DNA from 3 places in the Clostridium sp. BJN0013 genome. Region 1 is predicted to be linked to each of the others. Evidence: riboswitches for the same ligand, from Rfam matches in the RefSeq annotation. Region 1 holds a riboswitch; each other region holds the start of a gene.
The links. Region 1 has a riboswitch for S-adenosylmethionine ahead of AB3K27_RS03680 (YbaK/EbsC family protein). Riboswitches for the same ligand answer to the same signal wherever they lie in the genome.
Positions count from the first base shown of each region.

Region 2: it holds a riboswitch for S-adenosylmethionine, as region 1 does, so the genes downstream of both, AB3K27_RS17130 (DUF2292 domain-containing protein) here and AB3K27_RS03680 (YbaK/EbsC family protein) in region 1, are expected to answer to the same signal.
Region 3: it holds a riboswitch for S-adenosylmethionine, as region 1 does, so the genes downstream of both, AB3K27_RS16135 (O-acetylhomoserine aminocarboxypropyltransferase/cysteine synthase family protein) here and AB3K27_RS03680 (YbaK/EbsC family protein) in region 1, are expected to answer to the same signal.

Region 1 covers NZ_CP162495.1:673,347-676,631, reverse strand. The annotation lists gene AB3K27_RS03690 (glycoside hydrolase family 57 protein) at 1-289, opposite strand, end outside; gene AB3K27_RS03685 (DUF4912 domain-containing protein) at 387-845, opposite strand; gene AB3K27_RS03680 (YbaK/EbsC family protein) at 1,008-1,484, opposite strand; SAM riboswitch class I at 1,623-1,718, opposite strand; gene greA (transcription elongation factor GreA) at 1,861-2,325, opposite strand; gene AB3K27_RS03670 (ISAs1 family transposase) at 2,520-3,285, opposite strand, start outside.
Region 2 covers NZ_CP162495.1:3,299,211-3,302,495, reverse strand. The annotation lists gene AB3K27_RS17135 (nitrogenase component 1) at 1-1,171, shown strand, start outside; SAM riboswitch class I at 1,301-1,408, shown strand; gene AB3K27_RS17130 (DUF2292 domain-containing protein) at 1,535-1,693, shown strand; gene sufC (Fe-S cluster assembly ATPase SufC) at 1,860-2,606, shown strand; gene sufB (Fe-S cluster assembly protein SufB) at 2,636-3,285, shown strand, end outside.
Region 3 covers NZ_CP162495.1:3,105,262-3,108,546, forward strand. The annotation lists gene AB3K27_RS16130 (homocysteine S-methyltransferase family protein) at 1-989, opposite strand, end outside; SAM riboswitch class I at 1,247-1,356, shown strand; gene AB3K27_RS16135 (O-acetylhomoserine aminocarboxypropyltransferase/cysteine synthase family protein) at 1,516-2,796, shown strand; gene AB3K27_RS16140 (aconitate hydratase) at 3,064-3,285, opposite strand, start outside.

The DNA.
Region 1 (3,285 bases):
TTCTCTTTATCTCCTTTTCAGAGAGAGCTATGGACTTTCTTAGATATTCCAAATATCTTTTATTTAAATATTCATCTTCTAACATGGTCATTAAAGTAGGCGTTATAGACATAGTAATTTTAAAATCCATATGATCTTTTATGAGTTTATCATATACATCTATAAGAGGTATATAACATTCACTGATACCTTCAAATAGCCATCTTTCCTCTAGTGGATCTTTTAAATCTGGATGTCTTATAAAAGGCATATGACTGTGAAGTATAATTGAAATATATCCTTTAGTCATTTTAGACCTCCTCTAGAAGAAGTTAAAGTATATTTATTCTCTAACTCTTCCATATATTTATCTATAAATTCATTGTATCCACCTTCATCTTTAAATATTAATTCTGGATATCGATTTTTTTTTTCCCCTCTGTAAAGTTATCAGAAAATTCCTCTTTCGAATTAGATATATAACTTTGAGAGACATCCAAAAAACAAAGAGAACTGTCTAAAGACTTACTATCCCTTGGAGTTGTTACTGTATTTGAAACTGCAAATGCGACAAATTTGTTACCTGATATAATCCTCCCCAGCTTTACAAAAAGATCCATATCGTCCTTTTCAATATCTATATACCAGCTATCTGCAAAGGGGTCTATAAAGATTGTCTTTATATTATTAGCTATTCCATTTTCTACAGAATAGACTTTTATAACTGGTTTTGAGTTTTTCCACAGTGCTTCTCCATATCTATCTTCAAATTCTTTCACCGTCATAGATGATATGTTATAATAACAAAATATTCTATGGGAATTTTGAACCATAAGCACTAAAGAAGTCTTTTCATCACCCCTCAATAAATTCCACTCCCTTCATTAATAATAACTATATTATACCTATAAATTCCAAATATGTCACTTATAAATTGAAATATATTTCCTAAAATTATATTATGCTTACAAATTCTTTTAAAGTTCAGATGGAGAAAAGCATTCATTATGAGTAAACTCCACCTGAATCTAAAAATCTCTTGATTCATCCTCGCATACATCAATCCATTGCCCATCTACCAGCTCTTTAATTTGTTGTGGGTTTATCTTAAGAGCAAATTCCTTTGAACCAGCTGCAGGATATACATACGGAAAATTTTCTACAGAAACATCTATATACACTTTTAAAGGATTTTTTAAACCAAAAGGACATAATCCCCCCACAGGATGGCCTGTATTCTCTAAAACTTCATCCTGACTTAACATCTTAGCCTTAGTTTTAAAGACTTTTTTAAATTTTTTATTACTAACTCTTAAATCTCCTCTCATAACTATTAGTATATCTTCATCCTTAAGCTTAAAAGCTAGAGTTTTTGCTATATATTTGGGGTCTGTATGTATGGTCTCCGCTGCCTGCTGTACAGTAGCACCACTATCAGGAAGTTTAAATACGGGACTCTCTAAATTTCTATTTAAAAAATAGTTAACCACATTTTCTACACTCATCTTTAATTCCTTCAATTTTATTAAAATTTTTTATTCTATACACTTAAATACCATTAACTACACAATGGGTTTTAAAAATTAAAACTTTAATTTTTTAAAACCTCTTGCAGATAAGCTACAAGAGGTTTTACATACTTCTTCTTATCTTTCAGGTAATACCTGCTGGAATTAGCACCTTAAATATTAGGTTGCTGGACATCATAGGGCCAGTCCCTCAGTCTCTCGCAATAAGAATCTTACTATTTAATTTTATACATGATAACAAAACAACAAATATTTGTCAACCTCAATATAATCAAAATGGCACAAAAAAGGAGCTTTATATAAACTCCTAGAAATTACGTAGTAAAAAATATTCTGCTATAAAATATATCCATTATAGTAATTTCTCTACTCCTACATCATAATTTCCATCAGGTGATATTACTGTCGCCTTATCCCCTACCTTCAGCCTAAAAAGAGCCTTTCCCAGAGGAGATTCTATACTTATTTTCATATTCTTAACATCTGATTCTACAGAACTTACCAGGGTAACCTTTTCAACTTCGTCTACATCATAAAATTTTACTAAAGCAGTTTTATTTATATCAAACACATCTGTTTCCGATGAACTCTCTATTATTACAGCATTTTTAAGTTGATATTCAAGTTCTTGTATTCTAGTCTCAGTCATAGATTGATCTTCTTTAGCTGCGCTATAATCAGCATTTTCACTAAGGTCTCCCTGGGCACGGGCAGATTTTAAGGCAGCCTTAATCTCTACTCTTTTTACTGTTTTTAAATACTCTAATTCTTCCTCTAGTTTTTTCTTACCAGCTTCTGTCAAAATTACATCTTGCATAAAACTCACCTACATTCTAAATTCTATAAGTTTTTATTCTAGAAATCATCAAATTTCTATAGACTTAAAAACTTTCATACAGTTATTTACTTTACTATTTTATTATAAAGTATATAAAAATAAATAACAAGTGAAAGCAAATACAGGACAAACGCATGAAAATATATAACTACATAAGTAAGATTACGAGTTAACTAAATTTCCATAATTTTACTTATATATTCATCAGGTTTACAATTGATTGAAAATCTTTTTAATTTTAAACTCATCTTTTTTCCCATATCCAATAATTTTAATATAGATAATGCCCATTTTCTTATTATATTCATATTTTTATTTGCTGTTTCTTCAACTGTTTTAATGCTATCCTCTTTAAATGTAACATCTAAATGCCAGTGCATTATTTCTATTCCCCAATGACCTCGTACAGCTTTTTCAAATAAGTTTATTTCAGGGGCCAAACTACTTATATAATAACGTATTTCTTTACTTTCTTTATCTTTCTTCTTTATAGTTTTTTCTACAATTCCTATACTTTTAAGATTCTTCCATTTTTCCCTATTAGTTAGCCACTTAATGTCCTTTGTTTGATAATATTCCCTTATCTCAATTTGGCCATGTGACTTTTCAACTGTTTTTTTATAATTCCCATCTTTAATTATTTTTTCCCTAAAGTCATCATCTTCAAAATAGGTTATTAAATCATTATGCAGTATTTCTTGGTTCCCTTTTACTGCTAACACGTAGTCAGCTTTTTTCTTTATTATTTTCTCAGCAATTTTAGTTTGTGTTCCCATTGCATCTATTGTTACTACATATCCTTTTATTTGTAATCTATCTAACAATTCAGGAATTGCTAAAATCTCATTTTCTTTTTCTTTCACTGCACTTTGTCCAAAACAAACTCCTTCTTCATCACACCAGGCTGACACTATGTGTAGTGGTTTTTTACCTTCAGTC
Region 2 (3,285 bases), 1.5 Mb from region 1:
AGGTTATTCTGGTGGAAGTTCTGTACCATGTACCAATACTACAGAAAGAGAAGTAGTATTTGGGGGAGAGCAGAGATTAAAACAGGTGATAGATGGAACCCTTAAGGTTTTAAAAGGAGATTTATTTGTAGTTTTAACAGGATGTACTTCTGATATAATAGGGGATGATGTAGGGCAAGTAGTAAGTGAATATAAAGATAAAGGCATTCCCATAGTTTATGCAGAGACAGCAGGTTTTAAAGGAAGCAATTTTAAAGGTCATGAATTAGTTATTGAAGCTATTATAAATCAGTTTGTAAGTGAAAAATCAATAAAAAAAGAAGTGGGATTGGTAAATGTATGGTCTGTGATTCCCTATCAGGATACATTTTGGTCTGGGAATTTAGGTGAGATAAAAAAGTTACTTGAAGGAATAGGATTAAAAGTGAATATACTTTTTGGTACAGAATCTGGTGGTGCTGATGAATGGAAAACAATTCCACAAGCACAATTTAATTTAGTTTTATCACCTTGGGTAGGTTTAAGTACTGCTGAATTATTGAAGAAAAAGTATGGTACTCCTTATTTGCATTATCCAATTTTGCCCATAGGTGCAAAAGAAACCAGTAAATTTTTAAGAACTGTGGGGGATTTTGCTAAGCTTAATAAAGAAAAGGTGGAAACTTTTATAAATGAAGAAGAAGAGAGATTTTATTATTATATTGATAGATCAATAGACTTTTTTATAGAATTCAGATATAGTGTGGCAGATAGATTTTTTAATATAACAGATTCTTTTTATGCCCTTGGGATTAGTAAGTTTTTAACCAATGAACTGGGGATTGTTCCAGGAGAACAATATATTACAGATGATACTCCTGAACAATATAGAAAAAGCATAGAGTATGAATTTGAACATCTCTCAAATAGCACTTCTGCTAAAGTAATATTTGAAATAGATGGAGGAAAAATACATCAAAGCTTGAGAAAATATGGACATGGCAATCATACTCCTCTGATTTTGGGAAGTTCATGGGATAGAGATATAGTGTCAGAATTAAATGGATTTGGAATAAATATATCACTACCGGTCAAACACAGGTTAGTGCTCAATAGAACTTATGTGGGATATAATGGCGGGCTAACTTTGACAGAAGATATATATAGTAATATACTGGAGACTTATAAATAATAGTATATAAAAATTTCTGTAGCACAAATATGATTTATTAAAAAATTATTTCAATTTTATTGACATTGTAAAGTTTAATATAATATAATGAAACTTAATAAAAGTAATAATTCAAAAATTTAATGAATATCCTTATCAAGAGAAACTTAGGGAATGGCCCGATGAAGTTTCAGCAACCACATTTAAATTTTATGTAAGGTGCTAAGTCCATCAGAACATAGTTCTGGAAGATGAGGTAAAGAAAATACCTTTAAGGTTGATTCTTTTGTATCTTAGGAATGATATAAAACCCTCTTCTTGTTTGGAAGAGGGTTTTTAATTTTTATATTAGTAAGATTTTATAAAAGGGGGTATAATATAAAAATGGAGAGAAGAATTGAAAGAAAAAATCAGATTTCAGAAGAATATATAAAAAAAATAGTTGAATCATTAAAGAATATAAGCTACGGATCAATAACTTTGGTAATTCAAGATGGAATAGTAATTCAAGTGGAAACTAATGAAAAAATAAGACTTAAATAGAGAGTTTATTATTGATTATCTTTTAAATAAAGAGTAAAATATAATCAGAGACAATGTTGAGTGTTTAAGTCGGATATCATCCTGCTTAATTATTGAAGTAACTTTGTAGCTGATTTTTTTTATATTTAAATATGAGTTAAATACTCGGATTTAAAGGAGAGATACGATGTCAAATAAATTATTAAAAATAAACAATTTAATAGCAAAAGTTGGCGATAAAGAAATATTAAAAGGAGTGAATTTGGAAGTTGGTAAAGGTGAAGTTCATGCCATAATGGGACCAAATGGTGCAGGAAAATCTACACTTGTAAATACTATTATGGGGCACCCTAAATATAATATGACAGCAGGAGATATAATATTTGAAGGAAAGTCTGTCAGTGACTTAAAAGTAAATGAAAGGGCCAGATGTGGAATCTTTATGTCTTTTCAATATCCACAGGAGATACCAGGTATAACTGTGGAAAATTTCTTAAGAAGCGCAAAAATTTCAGTTTCTAAAAAGAAAATAGGTATTTTGGCATTTAGAAAAATTTTAAAAGAAAAATTAGAACTTCTAAAAATAGATGAAAGCTATACTAAAAGGTACTTAAATGTGGGGTTTTCTGGTGGAGAAAAGAAAAAAAATGAAATACTTCAGATGGCGGTGCTTGAACCAAAACTTGCTATGCTAGATGAGACAGATTCAGGACTTGATATAGATGCAGTTAAAATAGTATCAGAAGGAGTAAGCAAGCTTAGAACAAAGGAGAATTCTATACTTATAATTACCCATCATAATAGTATTTTAGAGTATTTAAAACCGGATTATGTCCATATACTTGTAGATGGAAAAATAGTTGAGACTGGGGATGCATCTTTAGCTGAAGAAATAGAGAAAAGCGGATATGATAAATTTAAGGCTCTGGTATAATATACTGTTTAATAAGAGAGGTGTTCCTGTTGAAAAAAAATAAAACTTATATAAAAGATATAATAAGAAGTATTTATGATGTAAAAAATAAAGATGAATCTATTTATAAAACTGATAGAGGACTTACAAAAGAAATAATAGAGGAAATATCTTATGAAAAAAATGATCCGGCCTGGATGAAAGAGTTTAGGCTTAAGGCCTTAGAAATATATGATAATATGCCAATGCCTTCATGGGGACCTGATTTAACAGATCTAAATATGGATAATATAGTGACCTATGTAAGACCAGATACTGACATAAAACATAATTGGAGAGATGTTCCTAAAGATATAAAAAATACTTTTGATTTGTTGGGTATACCTAAAGCAGAGCAAAAATCACTAGCAGGAGTAGGTGCTCAATATGATTCTGAAGTTGTTTACCATAATGTAAGTGAAGATCTGAAAAAACAGGGTGTACTATATATGGATATGGAAACGGCCATAAGGGACTATGAAGAATTAGTGAGACCTCATTTTATGAAACTTGTACCTCCAACGGATCATAAATTTGCTGCACTTCATGGAGCAGTATGGTCTGGAGGATCCTTTGTATATGTTCCAGAGGGAGTTCAGGTTGATATTCCAATTCAATCTTATTTTAGATTAAATGCTCCAGGAGCGGGACAATTTGAACA
Region 3 (3,285 bases), 1.7 Mb from region 1:
TTATAAATACTTCTTCCTGTGGGATTGATTCTCTCTCCAATAATTTTTATTTTTTCACCTATTACAACTGTATCTGTAGCAGAGCATACTGCTGTATAATTTTTTTCTGCTATATTTAAAGGTACTAACCCTTCTAAAATTTTTCTACACATTCTTATAAATTCTGGAGTAGTACCACAACATCCACCTAAAACCCTAACCCCTTTTGTGGCCATAGTTAATACATTCTCTGCAAAACCTTCAGGGGATACATCATAAATTGTATTTTCCCCATCATACCTTGGAAGTCCTGCGTTAGGTTGTACCATAACCGGTATGGAAGAATATTTTAAAATTTCTTCCACAATCCCTTGAAGCTCTTTAGGTCCTAAAGAACAGTTAACTCCAAGAACATCTACCCCCAAAGCTTCCAACACAAATACCATAGTTTTAGCATCCGTACCCATAAGAGTTCTGCCATCCTCTTGAAATGTCATTGTACAAAATATAGGAAGACTACTATTTTCTTTTGCTGCAAGGATAGCTGCTTTTGCTTCATATAAATCAGTCATAGTTTCTATTAAAACTACATCTGCACCAAATTTTTCGCCTATAATGATTTGATTTTTAAATAATTTATATGCACTTTCAAAACTTAAATTCCCTGTAGGCTCCATAATTTTTCCAATAGGTCCTATATCAAGAGCCACTAATTTATCTCCTGCTTCCTTTTTCGCAAGTTTTACTCCCGCAGAAATCACATTCTCTATAGTATAATCAGAATACTCATATTTCAGTTCATTAGCTCCAAAAGTATTAGTTGTTATGATGTCTGCTCCTGCATCTAAGTACTTTCTATGTATTTCCCTTATTATTTCAGGATTTGTAATGTTAAGTATCTCCGGTAATTCTCCCAATTTAAGTCCTGATTTTTGAAGCATTGTTCCCATAGCTCCATCAAAAAAAATAAATCTATTATTGAATTTATTTACTAAATTTTTAAAATTCATTATGTCTCCTCTTTTCCCAAGTACTCTATACCTGATTAAACTATAACTTTATATTTATACATATAATACACCAATTATTTATCTATATACATTTTAATTATGTCCTCACTCTTATTTCCCATAATAAATATTTTAATATTGCTTGTCAACATTTTTACAATGTTTCTACTCTTTAAAAAATAATTTAATTATTTTTTGTTTTTCTATTGACAAGTATTATATATATCTGGTATTATCTTTTCAATTGAATACGGAACTTCTTATCCAGAGCGGCGGAGGGACTGGCCCTATGATGCCCGGCAACCTGAATGATTTTTTATTATTCAACGGTGCTAATTCCAGCAGGTTAAAACCTGGAAGATGAGAAGCATGAAGGATATCTTCTTGTAACTTATCTTACAAGAAGATTTTTTATTTTTTACTTTTCTGCGGATTACCAATAAGAAGTTTCGTGCAAGATATTAAAAACTTCAAAAAAATCACAAATAAATACTGTCAAATAAAAACTATCAAGGAGGAATATATAATGAGTGAAAAAAAATTATCATTTGAAACATTACAAGTACATGCAGGGCAAGTGCCAGATCCAACTACTGGTGCAAGGGCAGTTCCAATCTATCAGACTACATCCTTTGTTTTTAAAGATGCAGATGAAGCTGCAGACTTTTTCCAATTAAAGAGACCTGGAAACGTGTATGGTAGAATAATGAACCCTACTGAAGATGTATTTGAACAAAGAATAGCAGCCCTTGAAGGAGGCTCTGCAGCTCTTGCTACATCATCAGGAATGGCGGCAATTTTATACTCCATACTTAATGTAGCAAATTCAGGAGATGATATAGTCTCAGCCAGCACACTATATGGCGGAACTTATGAATTATTTAAGGTGACTTTAAAGAAACTTGGAATCAATGTAATATTTGTAGATCCGGATGACCCTGAAAATATTAGAAAAGCTATTACTCCTAAAACTAAAGCAGTTTATGGAGAAACAATAGGCAATCCAAGAATTAATATTTTAGATATAGAGGCTGTGGCAAATATTGCCCATGAGAATAAAATACCTCTTATTTTAGATAATACATTTGGAACACCATACCTTGTAAGACCAATAGAATACGGTGCAGATGTAGTTATTCATTCTGCAACCAAATTTATTGGAGGACATGGAGCTGCAGTTGGTGGAGTTATAGTTGACGGTGGTAAATTTGATTGGGCAGCAAGCGGCAAATTTCCTGATTTCACCACACCTGATGAAAGTTACGGTGGACTTGTATATTCAGACTTGGGTGCTGTAGCTTTTGCCACAAAGGCAAGAGTTCAACTTTTGAGAAATACAGGTGCTACAATTAGTCCTCAACATGCCTTCTATTTTATTTTAGGTTTAGAATCATTATCCTTGAGAGTTGAAAGGCACGTAGAGAACACACGAAAAATAGTAGAATTTTTAAATAATCATCCAAAAGTTTCCTGGGTAAATTATCCTGAACTAGAAAGTAGTCCATATAGAGAATTATCCAAAAAATATTTTCCAAAAGGAGCAGGTTCCATATTTACCTTTGGAATAAAAGGTGGCCTTGAAGCAGGAAAGAAATTTATAAATAGCCTTAATTTATTTTCACTACTTGCAAATGTAGCAGATGCTAAATCCCTTGTGATTCATCCATCAAGTACTACCCATTCAGAACTTAATGAGGAGCAGCAAAAAACTGCTGGAGTTACTCCAGATCTCGTAAGACTTTCCATTGGAGTTGAGGGTGTTCAAGATCTTATAGATGACTTAGAACAAGCTCTTGCCCAAGTTTAATATAATACACTGTGATTAATTATTTAAAACTCCTCCTACAAATTAAATAATTAATATCCGCTTATTTAAAAAGCCATGATCTAAATGGGCGGGGCAAATTATACTAATTCTTGTAACAAAAATAGTAATTATATGTTACATCACCTCCTAATTTATTAAATAAGATAGTCCCTAGATTTTTCTATAAATATCTAGGGACTATTATTGATAAAGTATTAATTATTTTTTTAAATTTCTTCATTTACCATATGTTTCACTATAAAAATTTTAGTTGTTACTCCTCTTCACTAAATTCAACAAACCTCCATATCTTATCATATTTCTCTGCCTATCTGTAACATCAAATAACATTTTATATTCTTCACCTTTAGTTTTATTAGTTACTATAATAATATTATTATCAATTTGTGTTAATGCATCTTTAATTTCCAATTCATCCATAGTTTCTATTCTGTCATAGTCCTCTAAATTTTCAAATACTAAAGTAAT